4 regions of the Chryseobacterium sp. 7 genome follow, and region 1 is predicted to be linked to each of the others. Evidence: riboswitches for the same ligand, from Rfam matches in the RefSeq annotation. Region 1 holds a riboswitch; each other region holds the start of a gene.
The links. Region 1 has a riboswitch for cobalamin ahead of metE (5-methyltetrahydropteroyltriglutamate--homocysteine S-methyltransferase). Riboswitches for the same ligand answer to the same signal wherever they lie in the genome.
Positions count from the first base shown of each region.

Region 2: linked by a shared signal. The riboswitch ahead of prpB (methylisocitrate lyase) and the one ahead of metE (5-methyltetrahydropteroyltriglutamate--homocysteine S-methyltransferase) in region 1 are both predicted to bind cobalamin.
Region 3: linked by a shared signal. The riboswitch ahead of CLU97_RS15035 (TonB-dependent receptor plug domain-containing protein) and the one ahead of metE (5-methyltetrahydropteroyltriglutamate--homocysteine S-methyltransferase) in region 1 are both predicted to bind cobalamin.
Region 4: linked by a shared signal. The riboswitch ahead of CLU97_RS14400 (acyl-CoA thioesterase) and the one ahead of metE (5-methyltetrahydropteroyltriglutamate--homocysteine S-methyltransferase) in region 1 are both predicted to bind cobalamin.

Region 1 is NZ_RCCA01000001.1:1,822,485-1,826,672, forward strand. It holds gene CLU97_RS08340 (hypothetical protein) at 235-777, shown strand; gene CLU97_RS08345 (Lrp/AsnC family transcriptional regulator) at 872-1,333, opposite strand; cobalamin riboswitch at 1,529-1,715, shown strand; gene metE (5-methyltetrahydropteroyltriglutamate--homocysteine S-methyltransferase) at 1,890-4,188, shown strand, end outside.
Region 2 is NZ_RCCA01000001.1:1,043,471-1,047,658, reverse strand. It holds tRNA gene CLU97_RS04875 (tRNA-Arg) at 1-13, shown strand, start outside; gene CLU97_RS04870 (GIY-YIG nuclease family protein) at 63-317, shown strand; gene CLU97_RS04865 (hypothetical protein) at 468-1,034, opposite strand; cobalamin riboswitch at 1,283-1,475, shown strand; gene prpB (methylisocitrate lyase) at 1,915-2,823, shown strand; gene prpC (2-methylcitrate synthase) at 2,810-3,964, shown strand; gene CLU97_RS04850 (bifunctional 2-methylcitrate dehydratase/aconitate hydratase) at 3,999-4,188, shown strand, end outside.
Region 3 is NZ_RCCA01000001.1:3,284,679-3,288,866, reverse strand. It holds gene CLU97_RS15045 (helix-turn-helix domain-containing protein) at 1-106, opposite strand, end outside; gene CLU97_RS15040 (T9SS type A sorting domain-containing protein) at 261-1,574, shown strand; cobalamin riboswitch at 1,706-1,884, shown strand; gene CLU97_RS15035 (TonB-dependent receptor plug domain-containing protein) at 1,917-3,743, shown strand; gene CLU97_RS15030 (YncE family protein) at 3,763-4,188, shown strand, end outside.
Region 4 is NZ_RCCA01000001.1:3,140,871-3,145,058, reverse strand. It holds gene CLU97_RS14410 (XAC2610-related protein) at 131-832, shown strand; gene CLU97_RS14405 (HD domain-containing protein) at 834-1,430, shown strand; gene CLU97_RS14400 (acyl-CoA thioesterase) at 1,479-1,862, opposite strand; cobalamin riboswitch at 1,980-2,160, opposite strand; gene CLU97_RS14395 (hypothetical protein) at 2,195-2,995, opposite strand; gene CLU97_RS14390 (ATP-binding cassette domain-containing protein) at 3,026-3,688, opposite strand; gene CLU97_RS14380 (endonuclease MutS2) at 4,141-4,188, opposite strand, start outside.

The sequences.
Region 1 (4,188 bases):
TGAATATTGGTGTTTCTGTTCTTATTTCTGAAAACAAATTTATCCCGTCACAACGCCAAAACTCGTCGTATTAAAATGGAATTGTAAAAAACTTTTCCAAAAAGAAAGACTGAGAAAGATATATGAAGATGAAAAGAAATCTATTTTTAAGATGATTTAGGAATTGGAGGGATGGGATCGTGTATTTTTTAATACCTTTAGCCATCAAATCATTTAAAATTTTAAAATATTCCCATGCAGACGAAACGATTTACTTTTATTGTAACTATTTTTTTTCTGGTAGTAAGCTCAAACATATTTTCACAGAAGACAGCCACTTTGAATTCCTTATTAGACAAAAATTCAGAATTTGTTTTCCCTCAGACTGCCGATAAAATCTCAAAAGCATTGAACGTAAAAACTGTTTTTTATGAAGATGCCAATGAAGAAAAATATGCAAAATGGCCAATGAAGACAGGGCTGGAACTTTATTCCGGTCTGGGAAAAGATAATATGATTAATGAAATGTTCTTTACGACTTCAGATCATAAACCTTTAGTGGTAGAAGGACTTCCTTTTGGTCTTATTCTAAATAAAACTACATTGCAGGATAGCAAAACCAGATTCAGTAAATACCATGCGAAAACACAGAAATTAGGTGCCAATAGTGAGTTTCCAGGAGGTTCAAAACTCGTTTTTAAGAAAGGAAAACATTATGCAACACTGTTATTTGATAACAAAAACCTGTTGAAATCATTGGGTTTAACAACAGAACTTATAGACCCGGCAGCCAATTAATTATTGGAAAAGCCTCAAAATACTACAAAATCCGTCAAGCTAATGACGGATTTTTTTATTTCATAGGATGAATTCATTTTATTTTAAAGGAGCTCTATATCGTTAATCCATGATTGTTTTTCACTTCAGCCATCACAAAAGTACTGTGAGTACTCCCGATGGAATCTACAGATCCAAGCTTATTGAACACAAAATCCTGGTAATGTTTCATATCCCTTACCTGCACTTTCAGAAGAAAATCAAAATCACCGGAAATATTGTAGCACTCGGCAACTTCTTCAATTTCTAAAATCTCTTTTACAAAATCATAGCCCACAGATCTGTCGTGAATTTTCAGCTTAATCTGGCAGAAAACCGTAAAACCGCGGTTCAGCTTTTCGGCATCAAGAACCGCAGCATATCTTTTAACAAAACCATCCTGTTCTAGCCTTTTCACTCTTTCAAAAACAGGAGAGGTGGAGAGATTGACTTCTTTTGCCAGTTCTTTAACGGTCAGTTTAGCATTTTTCTGGAGCAGTCTGAGCAGCTGTAAATCCTTATCATCGAGTTGTTCCACAGAATATTATTCTTTTAAATGATTAAAACAATCAAATGTAAAGAATTTTATGCTTTTACTTATAATTTTTAAAGTTTAATTTGCTTAATTATTTTATTTTTATTGTGTTTTTATTCTGTATTGCTAATTTTACACAAAATTAAAAACTTTTACTGATGACAATGGTTAAAGGTAAAAGTACAGTTCTTTATAGATACTTCATCAAACAGGAAAGGTTTTACTTAAGGTAGATTAATAGGGAATCGTGTGAGAATCACGAGCTGTCGCGCAACTGTAAGTAACACACCAAAAGTTTCTGTCTTTGCATATCCACTGCCAAAAGCGGGAAGGATGACGGAAACTGTTACAAGCCAGGAGACCTGCCTTTACTGAATTGACAATGCTTTCGCGGTCTGAAGCTTTTAGGTCAAATAGATGATAGATCAGATATGTATTTTCTCTTGAAGGGAAATGCACTGCCTGCTATGTCACTATATTCCTGAAACTTCTTCTGCTTAAACATAACGAAGCATTTTAAAGCACTTTCCCAATAAGTTTAACTAAAAAGTTTAAAAAAATGCAAACTCACATCCTTGGCTATCCGCGTATTGGTAGCAAAAGAGAACTTAAAAAAGCCTGCGAACAGTATTGGTCAGGTAAAATCCTTTTGGAAGAACTTCTGAATACAGGAAGAACTATCTGTAATCAAAACTGGAATATCCAGAAAGAAGCCGGAATAGACCTTATTCCGTGTAATGATTTTTCCTATTATGATCAGGTATTGGATATGAGCCTTGTGGTAGGAGCAATCCCTACGCGCTATCATGAAGTTGTGCTTAAGAAGAACAATTCTGAACTGGATCTTTATTTTGCCATGGCAAGAGGATATCAGAAAGATGGACTGGATATCACAGCCATGGAAATGACCAAATGGTTCGATACCAATTATCACTATATTGTTCCGGAATTTTATAAAAATCAACAGTTTAAGCTAAGTTCAGATAAAATTTTCAATGAATTTGCAGGAGCAAAGCAGGCTGGAATCAATGCTAAACCGGTTATTATCGGATTGGTTTCTTATCTGTTATTAGGAAAAGAAAAAGAAGAAGGGTTTGATAAGTTGGATCTTGCCGGAAACCTTCTTCCTGTTTATACAGAAATTTTAACCAAACTTCAGGATCAGGGTGCAGAATGGATTCAGTTTGATGAACCTTTTCTGGCATTGGATTTAACCGAAAAAGCAAAAGAAACTTATATTTCCGTATATGCTGAAATAAGAAAACGTTTCCCGAAACTGAAATTTATTATTGCTACTTATTTTGACGGATTAAAAGATAATACATCCCTTGTTGTTTCACTTCCGGTGAATACATTGCATATTGATCTGGTTAGAAACCCTGAACAGCTGGATGGTATTCTGAATAGTATTCCTGAAAGTTTAAGCCTTTCATTAGGAGTAATTGATGGTAGAAATATCTGGAAAAATGATTATGAAAAATCACTGTCTTTCATCAGAAAAGCTGTTGAAAAATTAGGATCTGAAAGAATTTTCATCGCTCCATCATGTTCATTACTTCATTCACCGTGTGATCTGGATTTTGAAACCAGTCTTAATCCTGAAATTAAAAACTGGCTGGCTTTTGCCAAACAAAAAGTAACAGAAGTGGTGACCCTTAAAGAACTGGCAGCAGGAACGGAAAATGAACAGGTTCTTGAAGCATTCGAAGAAAATAAAAATGCTATTGAAAGCAGAAGAACTTCTTCTCTTATCCATAATGATCAAGTGAAACAAAGAGCAAATGCTGTTACTGAAAAGGATGCTCAGCGAATAAACACGTTCAAAATCCGAAAAGAAGAACAGCAGGAAGTATTGCAGCTTCCTTTATTCCCAACCACAACCATTGGATCATTCCCGCAGACAACAGAAGTGAGAAGCTGGAGAGCCCAATTCAAAAAAGGAGAGCTTACCGCAGAACAATATGATACTTTACTGAAAGAAGAAACTCAGAGAACAATCCGCTGGCAGGAAGACATCGGAATTGATGTATTGGTTCACGGGGAATTTGAGCGTAATGACATGGTAGAATACTTCGGAGAACAGCTGGAAGGATTTGTATTCACCAAAAACGGATGGGTACAAAGCTACGGAAGCCGTTGTGTGAAACCTCCTGTAATCTTTGGTGATGTTTCCCGCCCAACTCCTATGACAGTTTACTGGTCTCAATATGCACAATCCCAGACTGAAAAATGGGTAAAAGGAATGCTTACAGGTCCGGTTACGATTTTGCAATGGTCTTTTGTACGTGATGATCAGCCTCGTTCCGAAACGTGTAAGCAAATTGCTTTGGCGATCCGTGATGAAGTTGTGGATCTGGAAAAAGCTGGGATCAGGATTATTCAGATTGACGAACCTGCTATCAGAGAAGGACTTCCCTTAAGAAAAACAGACTGGCAGAATTATCTGAAATGGGCTGTGGAAGCCTTTAGAATTTCAGCAAGTGGAGTAGAAGATGCTACCCAAATCCATACCCACATGTGCTATTCGGAATTCAATGATATTATTGAAAATATCGCCGATATGGATGCAGACGTGATTACCATAGAATGCTCACGTTCTCAGATGGAATTGCTGAATGCTTTTGCAGATTTCAAATATCCAAATGAAATTGGTCCCGGAGTATATGACATTCACTCACCAAGAGTTCCGTCAAAAGAAGAAATGATCGAATTGTTGAGAAAGGCTCAGAATGTAATTCCTGCGAACCAGCTTTGGGTAAACCCAGACTGCGGACTGAAAACAAGACACTGGGATGAAACCGAAAAAGCTTTAATAGCAATGGTAGCCGCTGCTAAAGAAGCTTCGGTAGAATATGCAC
Region 2 (4,188 bases), 780 kb from region 1:
CCTTTCGCGCTCACATAAAGACTTACTGGAAACGGTGAGTCTTTTTTGTTTATATTAGTTCCATGTATTTTTGCTATATACTCTATTCTAAAACTCTAGATAAATTCTACATTGGACATTCTTCAGAATCTTTGCAGGAAAGATTAAGAAAACACTTATCTGATCACAAAGGATTTACATCCAAAGCTAAAGATTGGATTATTGTTTATTTTGAAACTTTCGACTCAAAATCACTTGCCTACAAAAGAGAAAGGGAGATTAAAGCTTGGAAAAGTAAATTGAAAATAATAAAATTAATCGAAAGCTCAGCTAGATAGAGCATCCCGCTTTTTAATCGGGACGGTCAAAGGTTCGAATCCTTTCGCGCTCACTTAAAGACTTACTGGTAACAGTGAGTCTTTTTTGTTTTCCATGGTTTTCTTTGATCAAAAATAAAAATCTTATGTAGAGAAGCTATTAATACAAGATTAATTATCTGTAAAGTATTGCCCAAACCACTGATCAAAACTTTCTTTATATTGAGCCTGAGCATTTTTAATCAGTAAATCAGGTTCTTCAATTCTATTTAAACCATAATCTCCTTTCATCCAAGTCAAATATTCGTTTAAACCTTCATTCTCTTCATAATCGTCTTCGTCTTTATAAAAATAAGCCTCATCGAAATCTACTGAAATTTCAGTGTCAAAAGTGAGTAAATGTAAAAGCTGTACAATATTTTCAGCAATAATATGAACACCTCCTTCATCTCCAAAAACTACAACAGGCATTTTATGTAAAGGCTGATCCGTTCCATTATTCCAGATGGCATAGAATGAACCTGAACCATTGGCCTGAGCAAAAGGCAGCATGCTATTCAAAAAATTTTCGTCATCACTCCAGCTTTTCAATCCGGATTTATTATCAATTAAAACACCAAAACCTTGTGAATAGTTTTCAAACGAGGAAATAGTATTCTGGAAATAGATTAGCTTTTCAAGCTCTACCGGAATTTCACTCAGGCCCAAGTTTTGTTTAAATTCTGCAATGTCTACCATGATCTACTATATATGACTAATAAAATTTATAAAATGAAAGAAGAATAGCAAATTTATTAACTATCTTTAATTTTCCGGGTATCTTTTATATTAATTTAACAACATAAACCATCCGTTTTTCTTCTAAAACACACATCACAACTCAAGCATTTTCAATAGATTACATTAAAAAAACTATTGATTACATAAAATATCTTTTTCATTATTATAAAAACCCTATATTTACCACCAAGGAGTTCTTAAAACCTTCTTTATCAACCGAAACTGGTTACACTTAGCTGTGTATTAAAAGGGAATCGTGTGAAAATCACGAACTGTCGCGCAACTGTAAGTAACACATAAAAGTTTTTATCCATTGATATCCACTGTATATTTTTTATATGGGAAGGATGATAAAAACCGTTACAAGTCAGGAGACCTGCCTATTTCGTATTGACGATGCTTTCGCGATTTGAAGCTTACAGTCAGGTATGATACGATATGGATATAGTGTGATAACTTTTTTATCAGTCTATTTATTTTTTGAGATGAATATGAGTATACATTAGTGCTGCTCATAATTCTGTAGCTCAGTCGTATACCCTTTCCGTAATTTTCTTTCTTCATAAAGCACCGCGAAGTTTACTGAGAACTTTTTATAAGATTTAATCAATGTAAAAAGTAATGGTGTACCAAAGCAATCTTAATTATTCATGGAATCAACACAGGCTTATTTTACAGGTCTGGACAATCAGAGTTTTCCAAAATTCCAGATATCTGGACAATTGTAAGATTTCTCAGCTTCTCTCCCATCTTTTCTTTTTTACTCAAAAGCTAAAACATTACAGATCTTATGCTTCTTCACAGACAAACAAACTTCAACTCAACAATACATATTAAAATGATCAAAAATGAAAACTGGAAGTCACCCGGATTAAAATTCCGGAAGGCCATGGAAAAAGAAAATCCCCTTCAGATTGTGGGAGCCATCAATGCGAATCATGCATTATTGGCACAGCAGGCTGGTTTTAATGCTATTTATCTTTCAGGAGGAGGTGTTGCCGCGGGATCTTTAGGAATTCCTGACCTTGGAATTACTACTCTGGATGACGTACTCATAGATGTTCAGCGTATTACTAATATTTGTGATTTGCCCCTTTTGGTGGATATTGATACAGGATTCGGACCTTCTGCCTTCAATGTTGCCCGAACGATAAAATCATTGATTAAAGCCGGAGCAGCAGCTATTCACATTGAAGATCAGGTGGGCGCAAAACGTTGTGGACACCGTCCCGGAAAAGAAATCGTAAGCAAAGAGGAAATGGTAGACAGACTTAAGGCCGCAGCAGATGCCCGTACCGATGAAAATTTTGTGATCGGAGCAAGAACAGATGCTTTTGCGAATGAAGGTCTTGAAAAAACTTTAGAAAGAGCTGTTGCTTATAAAGAAGCCGGAGCAGATTTCATTTTTGCCGAAGCAGTTCCTGACTTAACCTTTTATCAAAAATTCGTTGACGCGGCAGGAATTCCGGTACTCGCCAATATCACTGAGTTTGGGATGATTAAAATGTACACTGTAGAAGAATTAAAAAATGCAGGTGTGGGACTTATCCTCTACCCTCTTTCTGCATTCAGAGCAGCCAATAAAGCGGCGCAGAATGTCTACCTGCATATCCGCCAGGATGGAACGCAAGCTCATGTACTGGATACGATGCAGACCAGAGAAGAGCTCTATCAAAGCATTGGCTACTATGATTATGAACAAAAATTAGATAACCTTTTTAAACAAAATACTCATGTCAACGAATAGCGAACCAACATTTAAACCTAAAAAAAGTGTAGCACTTTCCGGGGTAACAGCAGGTAATACCGCTCTTTGCAGTGTAGGAAAAAGCGGAAATGATCTTCATTACAGAGGTTATGATATTCTGGATCTTGCAGAAAGAGCACAATTCGAAGAAGTAGCCTACCTGTTGATTTATGGTCAGCTGCCTACTGAAGCTCAATTAAAAAATTATAAAGCAAAATTAAAATCATTGAGAGGGCTACCCCACTCTGTAAGAAATATCTTAAAAAGTATTCCGGCAGCGGCACATCCAATGGACGTGATGCGTTCTATGGTTTCAGCAATTGGAAGCATCCAGCCTGAAAAAGACGATCACAATGTGGCTGGGGCAAGAGATATTGCAGACAAATTACTGGCATCATTCAGTTCCGGACTTTTATACTGGTATCACTATACACATAATGGCAAAGAAATTAATGTAGAGACGGATGATGATACTATCGGCGGGCATTTTCTTCATCTTTTACATGGTAAAAAAGCTCCTGATTCATGGGTAAAAGCAATGGAAATATCTCTTAATCTGTATGCTGAGCATGAATTCAATGCATCTACATTCACTGCTCGTGTTATTGCCGGAACCTCATCAGACTTTTATTCCTGTATCACAGGAGCTATCGGAGCTTTGAGAGGTCCAAAACATGGAGGAGCCAATGAAGTGGCTTTTGAAATACAAAGCCGTTACAATTCTCCTGATGAGGCAGAAGAAGATATTAGAAAACGTATTGCCAGCAAAGAAGTTATTATTGGATTCGGGCATCCCGTTTACACCATATCGGATCCAAGAAACGTAGTCATAAAAAAAGTAGCCAAAGAACTTTCCGAAGAAGCAGGAGATATGCTGCTGTACAATATCGCTGAAAGGCTGGAGACTGTCATGTGGGAAGAAAAGAAAATGTTCCCTAATCTGGACTGGTTCTCCGCAGTATCTTACCACCTGATGGGAGTTCCTACCTTGATGTTCACTCCATTATTTGTTATTTCAAGAGTTACCGGATGGAGCGCTCACATTATCGAACAAAGACAGGATGGGAAAATTATCCGCCCAAGTGCCAATTATACAGGTCCTGAAAATAAAGACTTTGTATCTATCGAAAACAGAAAATAAAAAAATCAATTCATAATTAAATCAAAAAATAAAGATGTCATCACACATTTCAAACGAAAGACCACAACCGGATCAGGTATTAACAGATATTGCAGATTATGTATTAACCTATGAAATCAAAAACGATTTAGCCTGGAAAACAGCTCATTACTGTTTATTAGACACCATCGGATGCGGATTGGAAGCACTGACCTATCCTGCATGTACCAAACTTTTAGGGCCTA
Region 3 (4,188 bases), 1.5 Mb from region 1:
AGCAGAAAATGAAGAGAAACGATAGAATTCTTCCGCTATTCTGAAATAATTGATGAGTAAATAATTTGTTTTTTGTGTTTTTTTGAATAATCCGGGTACAATCCATATTCAAAATATTATTTTATATCTGTTTGGTTATTAATGTTTTAAAAATAAAATTCTTTTAAAATTCACGAATTATGAAAGTCAATTTCTTTTGACAGGGTGAATATTGTATTAATATTGTTTTCACCAATTCGAAAGCCTAAATATAATAAAATATGAAAAATTTTTACAGAATGTCAATGAAAATATTGGCCGCTTGTTTTTTCCTGAATTTTGGTTTTGCGGAAGCTCAGCTTACTGTAATAGGTTTAGGAAATTATAATGTAGGAGCAGTTTCGGATAATGGAGTGGTAAGTATGCATACAAGTGCCGGAGGAGTTTATAAATGGGATGCGGCCGGAGGGCTTGTACAGATAGGTTCAATATCGAATGGATATCCGGCTGCCGGAAGAACAATTGTTTCCAATGACGGAACTAAAATATCTTCTTCTATAACCAATGCCGCAACGGGATTTAATGAAATATCAACCTATGATGTAGCTGCTTCTACCTGGGTAAACAGGGGAGGACTTGTTCCCACCGGATGGGATGGAAGTGTAAGCTCAACCTGGGGAATGACTACCAACGGAAGCACAATTGTAGGTCTCGGCTACCTCACAGCAGCGAATGCACATGCCGTGAAATGGGATGAAGCAAACGGAATGATAGATCTTGGAAGTATGGTTCCCGGACGTAGTTCAAGAGCCAATGCAATCAATGCTGCAGGAACAGTAATTGTAGGATGGCAGGATGAACCGACAGGTACCAGGAGTGGTGCAAAATGGCAGGACGGTGTAGAAAGCTTTATTACAGATAATAACGGAAACAATGTAGGAGAAGCAGGCGGAATTTCTGCTGACGGAAGTACCATCATTGGATCTGCAAATCCTAATCCTTATGTGTGGAATGCTATCGGCGGACTTACTTACATAACACACCCTAATGCTTCATTCAGCTTTAAAGGAGGAGCAACGGGAATTTCAGCAGACGGGAAAACGGTGATTGGCTATTACAGAGCATTCGGTGCACCTCCTATGTCGGGAGAAGGTTTTATATGGAATTCATCCACCGGAAGGATTAATCTGAACGATTATGCTGTGTCCTTAGGAATTTCAACCAATGGAGTAACCATGGGACTTCCTTTGTCCATTTCACAGGACGGAAAGAAAATTGCCGGCACAGGGACGAATGCTTCAGGTCAGATGATTGCTTTTTATCTGGATATTACAGCATTTTTGTCAGTGAATGATACAGTGAAAGAGAAAAACAATACAGGTATTTATCCAAATCCGGTAGCTGATATGCTTTACTTTAAAGGAACGGAAAAAATAGAGAAAGCTGAAATTTATAATTTGGTTGGACAAAGGGTGAAAACATTCAATACTGTGGAAGCGCAGATTGATGTTTCATCCTTGCCAAAAGGAGATTATATTCTGCAATACTCATTGAAAGGAGGGAAGCAGGAGAGCTATAAATTTATTAAAAAATAACATATATAAATAGTAAAGTAGTGGGATGAATGGCCGTTTTCAATATTGAAAGCGGCTGTTCTTTTTTATTTGATTAAAGAGATAGTTTTTTTAAGCATACGATGGTTTTTTGGCAAATACATATAAAAAACTATCTTTGCAAAAATTTTGGTTTCCAGTATTTTGGAATGAAAAGGGAATCGGGTGTAACCCCCGGACTGTCCCCGCAACTGTAAATCGCATCAAAAGTTTCTGCAAAAAGCCACTGTTTAAGAACGGGAAGGCGCAGAATGCGAAAGTCAGGAGACCTGCCAGAGTTGTAATTAAAAAAACATATTGCTTTCGGAGGAAAAGTAAAAAAGTATGGATATAAAAAGATCTTTAGTACTGCTTTTTTCATCTTATGGCTCCTTTCTTTTTGGACAAGAGAAAGCCATAGATACTATTTTTGTCTTCGACAATCAGATGAATAGGGTGAAGCTTTTTCATCCTGTAAAAACAATTTCGGCAGAAGATGCCGAGAAAAACTCAAGCAATCTTTCGGAGCTCCTTAGATTTCAGTCACAGGTTTTTATCAAAGAAAATGGACGTGGTGCAGTTTCTTCACCATCTTTCAGAGGTACTACCGCACAGCAGACTGCTTTTGTATGGAATGGAATCAATATTAATTCCAATTTTTTAGGACAGGGAGATATCAATAATATTGCCTTGTTTGGGTATGACCAGATTGGAATAAAAGCCGGAGGAGGAAGTGTTATCTACGGAAGTGGGGCTATCGGGGGAAGTATCCACCTCAATAATACGCTGGATTTTAATAAAGGATTCCACGGTTCTTTATTTTCAGAAGTCGCTTCTTTTAATACCTATAATAATTTTATAAAAGGTTCTTACAGCAATGATAAGTTCAGTTTTAAAGCTTCCGGAAATTATTCTGTAAGTGAAAATAATTATGAAGTAAGCGACCTGAATTACATCAACAGAAACGGAAATTATTACAATACAACATTCAACGTAGGTGCATCCTACAAAATAACGAACGATCATAAAATTTCGTGGCAGAGTCAGTTTTTTGATTCTTCACAGCATTATCCCGTGTATGAGGAAACGGGAACAAAAACGAAATATAAAACGCAAAGTGTAAGAAGCCTTCTTTCCTGGGACTGGAACAAAGCAAAGTTCAGTAATTCCCTTAAAGCAGCTTATACGGAAGAGAATTTTCAGTATTTCGGTTCTTTAAACCAGCCAAAATCAAGTGGCGGAACCGGGAAAAATTATATCTTTAAAAATGATTTCAACTATTTCCTGAATTCAAAATGGAATTTTAATATCATTGGAGAATTTCAGTTGAATAAAGGAGAGGGCTACCAAAGCGGAATATCGGATGTCAGCAGAAATGTTGGATCTATTTCCGGATTATTGAGGTATTTTGCTACGAAAGATCTGCGTTTCGAAGGTGGATTCAAGAAAGATTTTGTAGAAGATGTAAAGTCACCGTTGATGTACTCATTCTCCGGAAAATGGAGTGCCGCAAAGTGGTATGATGTGAGCGTAAACGTATCTAAAAACTTCAGATTTCCGTCCTTCAATGATATTTATTATGAACCGGGAGGAAATAAAGATCTTAGACCGGAAACTTCTACTCAGGTAGATATGGCAAATGAGTTCAAAGTAGGAGATTTTAAACTTACTTTGTCTCCTTATTATATGAATATTACGGATCTTATTGTATGGCTTCCCACTGCTTTAGGCTACTGGCAGGCATACAATGTCAATAAATCCGAATCTTACGGACTGGAATCCCAGCTGTCTTTCAGCAAACAGCTGGGTAAGCATAAAATCCGTGCTAATGCAGGATATTATTATGCAAAATCTATTGATAAGGAAACAAAGATGCAAAGACCTTATGTTCCCATGCACAGAGGAAATGCCAATCTGGATTATGAATATGGTTTCTTTAAGTTTTTTGCCCAGGCGCTAGTGAATGGGGTTACTTATATCACAAGCGATGAAAAGAGATCAGATGCCATAGATCCCTATTTTCTTTTAAATATGGGTGTTTCTGCAACGCTGGCAAAAAAATATACCTTAGGGTTTAAAGTGAATAATGTAACGGATACTTACTATAAAACAGTTTCTTTCTATCCTTTACCGAAAAGAAACTATAGTGTATATGCCGCAATAAATTTTTAAAAATTAAAATTGAATAGATATGAAAATAACTAAACTTTTAACTGTATTATTTGCAGTAGTGTTATTGTTTAACATTTCTTCATGTACAAATGATTCCACAGAAGTTGAAATCTCTCCAATCACTTATCAGAATGGATATTTTATCTCTAACGAAGGTAACTTCAACAGCCAGGGAGCTAAAGTAACATTCCTGACAAGAGATCTAAGCATGAAACAGGATGATATATATGGATATAACAATAATAAAGAGATCTTAGGAGATGTTCTTCAAACGATTGGACTTAACGGGAATAAGGCATATCTTGTATTGAATAACTCAAACAAAATTGTAGTAGTAGACCGTTATACATTCAAAAAATTAGCAGTAATTACAGATCAGATTGATAATCCAAGAGGAATTACTTTTGCGAACGACTTTATCTACGTTTCCAACACTAATTTCACA
Region 4 (4,188 bases), 1.3 Mb from region 1:
TTAGAGAAAATGAAAAGAAAGCAGGATCTTATCTGTTAGCTATTACTGATTGCTCATCACTCATCATATATTAATTTAGTATTCGTATTTTTGTTAGAAATAAAACACACCTAAATCATTTACTATTACCATGAATATATTTAGTAAGTATAGGCATTTGCCGGCTTTTGTTCTGCTTGGACCTGCATGTTTCGGACAATATCAGTTTGAGATTAAAAATGCCTCAAAGAGCTATGATGCTATCCTCCAGATAGAAAACTGTTATGATGACAGATGTGGAGGAAAAGGAAAGGTGGAGTTATTTGATAACAAAAACAGCAAAGTACAGACTTTTGTTTCTGATGATCTTGTTTTGTATGCTGAACAAGGGCAAAAACTGATTCCAAAGAAATTGATTCCTCTTTCAAAAGATCAGCGGGCAGTGATTATAGATGACTTTAATTTTGACGGAACAGAAGACGTGGCAATAAGAAACGGGAATATGGGAAACTATAGCGGTGCATCTTATGATGTATATGTCTTCAACAAAACAAGAATGGGGTTTGAGAAAAGTGATGAGCTTACAGAGCTGGGTTCAAACGGTCTTGATATTTTTGATGTGGATGCTCAACGTAAACGCCTCATCACCTATGGAAAATCCGGCTGCTGTGATATTTTTACTACAGAATATGCTGTAATTCCGAATAAAGGACTTGATAAGGTCTTTGAAAAAGAGGAAGATATGACTGTTGAGGGCCGCGTAAAAGTAACTACAAAAGAAAAGATAAATAATAAATGGATTACCAGAACAAAGGTATATCCGTCAGATCAATATAACAGAAATAAGAAGTAAGATGAAAATTCAGAAAGAGATAGATTTTATTCTGGCAGTAGATGCGCTTAAAAATGTACAGCGAAGAAATTATAATGCAGATGATTCCCGAAGAGAAAATACAGCAGAACATTCATGGCAGATTATCATTCTGGCTCAGATTCTTTATCCGTATGCTAAAAACCGCGCAGATATAGACTTATTAAGGGTAATAAGAATGCTTTCCATTCATGATCTTGTAGAGATTGAAGCCGGAGATACTTTTATTTTTGATGAACAGGCCATGGTAGGAAAGTTTGAAAGGGAAAAAGCATCTGCCCAAAAGATTTTTGGAATATTGGATGAACCTTTGCGTACAGAATTTTTTAATCTATGGCTTGAATTTGAAGATGAGAAAACACCGGATGCTGTTTTCGCCTGTGGGATTGACAGAATCATGCCGTTTATCTTAAACTCCCATACTTCAGGGAAAAGCTGGACGGAAGCCGGAGTAACAGAAAAACAAATTCGAAATATGCTTGAAAATGCCATAGGCAGAGCATCAGATGAAATGGGAGAGGCTTTTGATGTGTTACTGAACAGAAGTCTGGAAACAGAAAAAGTGATCAAATCACTTTAATGAATATATAATATGTTTCGGGCGGCCAAAGGCCGCCCGAAACATTATTTATAGTATTTGGATTGGTTTCTTGAATTCGTCAATCGCCACAAAAGTAAAATCACCTACAATGGCTTTTTCTCTTTCATAGGAATACATCTGTTCTGTGTAGATCTCAACGTTTACCTTCATACTGGTCTTTCCCACGTAGGAAACTTTCCCGATCAGCTCAACAATTGTTCCGGCAGGAATAGGTTTTTTGAAATCTATTTTGTCACTGCTTACCGTTACCACTCTTTTTCTTGCAAATCGGGTAGCAGTAATGAAAGCTACTTCGTCCATCAGCTGCATAGCCGTACCACCGAAAAGGGTATCATAATGATTGGTTGTGTTAGGGAAAACCGCTTTAAAGATTCTGGTTTCGGATGCTTCAATTCTTTCTTCTGTAGTCATATATCATTATTAATTAAAGCGAAATGAAAATAGATATTGGAGCAACAGAACAATAACAGGAATCAAGAGAATTCCTGAGATAATTCATCAGATCAATACAACTTCAGATCGCGAAAGTTACTTGTTTAAGAAATAGGCAGGTCTCCTGACTTGTAACATCTTTTATCTCCTTCCCATGCCTCGCACAGTGGATCTTTGATAAAGATTACAGTTACTTACAGTTGCGCGACAGTCCGTGATTTTCACACGGTTCCCTTTTAATCTGCAGTGATGCAGAACCAATTTCTATGATGAATAAGCGTTAAAACTTTTCGGTGGCAAAAATAATGAATTTATTCCGGATTATGGTAAATAATCTGGCTGATTACTCTTCCTTTCTTGATAGTCCAAAGGGTAGTATATCTGTTTTCTCCTGAACCGTTGATCATATAAAGAAAGATATTATCGTTGTCCAGGGAGGTTACACCTACATTCTCAAAATCCATGGTAGGCTGGAACATATTTTTGATGGCTTCTCTTACGAAAACAGATCCTCTTCCTGGCTGCTGTACCCTGATAGATTTAATCTCAGTCATTCCTTCGGGAAGGTCATTTCCAATTCCCCACGGTTTTACTTTATCAATGGTAAGAAGTTTTCCCTCTGCATCTTTTTCCTTTTTACGGTATCCGGCGTTGGAAGGATAGATGTCAATCACTACTTTGCTTCTTTGGGCAGTAGGAACTTTGGGATCAGAATTATCTGTGAAAATAAGTGATTTTCCATTTTTGGACTTGGAAGGCGTATAAGCCGGAAGCTGGTCAATATAAGCAATACGCTCTTTATTCACCATTCCTTCTTTGTCCAGCGTTTCATAACGTACAAAAGGTTTGTCATCATCCTGCTTTTCCGGATATTTAATCCAGATCCATTCCGTTTCTCCGGGAGCAGGCTTTACATAAACAAAAACATCACCTTTACGCATACGGATCTTATCTACAATTTTTCTGTAATTGTCCTTATGAACGCGTACATTGGCATATCCTTCTTCAGCCTTTACAACTCCGAAAGGAACTTTATTCTGCCCTTTTACAAAAGCGATAGATAAAATACTGAAAGCAGATAAATAGAATGCTTTGTTTATGAAAGTCATCATGAAAATTTTTTAATCCTTCAAATATATAAATTAAATGCTTTTCGGAAGATAATTATAGCGCTGCAGTTCACTTAAATCTTGTATTTGTTTCAGATGACCGCCAGAAAGCAGATAGATATAATCAGAAATATCCAAAACATCCTTAAAGTTATGATCAGAAATAATAAATCCTTTATAAGAAGATTGCTGGCGGATATTTTTCTTTAATTCTTCAGTAACTTTTGGAGAAAGACTGTGAAATGGCTCGTCCAATAAAATAAAGTCTGCTTCAGAATAAATGACCATAAGCGTTTCAATAATTCTCTGTTCACCTTTGGAGAGGGTTTTAGGTTTTTGATCAAGGAAAGGCTGTATGAATTCTGAAGTAAAGAGCAGCTCAGTATTTTTCTGATTACAAAAAAGAGGAATCAGATTTTTGATTTTTATATATTTTGGTAAAAAAAGATCCTGTGGCAAATAGGAAATTCTGTTTTTTCTATCGGATATGCTTTTCAGAATTTTATTGTCATATTTTATAAACTGAGTATCGCCATGTTCCACTCCAAAGATAATTTTTAGCAGCGTTGATTTTCCGCTTCCATTTCTGCCAAGTAATCCCATGATTTGTCCTGTTTCACATCCTATATAAATATCCTGCAGGATTTTTCTTTCATTAAAAGATTTTGTTACACTATCAACATGCAGTTTACTCATAATAAGAATAATGTTATAATTTTTACAGCGAGACTTAATAATAGGGTTCCTGTCCAAAGAAAAGTTCTTGAAAAACCTGAATGAGCATAAAAATAATATTCACTTTTAAATCTTAATTCATAAATAAAGTAATGAAGGACAGGTGCAATTAAAAGAAAACTTAAACCAAATGTTTCAAGGCTGAAGGGAAGCAGAAAAGAAATAAGCAATGAGAACAGCAAGGCGGGAATCAGTATCTTTTTATAAAAAATCCAAAGAATAGTAAAGTTTCTCGCCATGTTCAAAATATTAAGAATTAATATGCCTGTACAATATTATATCTACCTTCAAATATATTAAAAACGTTTATATGAAAGAAAAAAATACAGATTCCATGAAGAAATTAAAATAAAAAAGAGAGAGCACCAAAAGTGCTCTCTCTTACTATTTGCGTTAATGTAATTGCTGATGAATTAAATTCTTTCTAGTTCATCTGCATCAATTGTGGTTTTGAAAGTTCC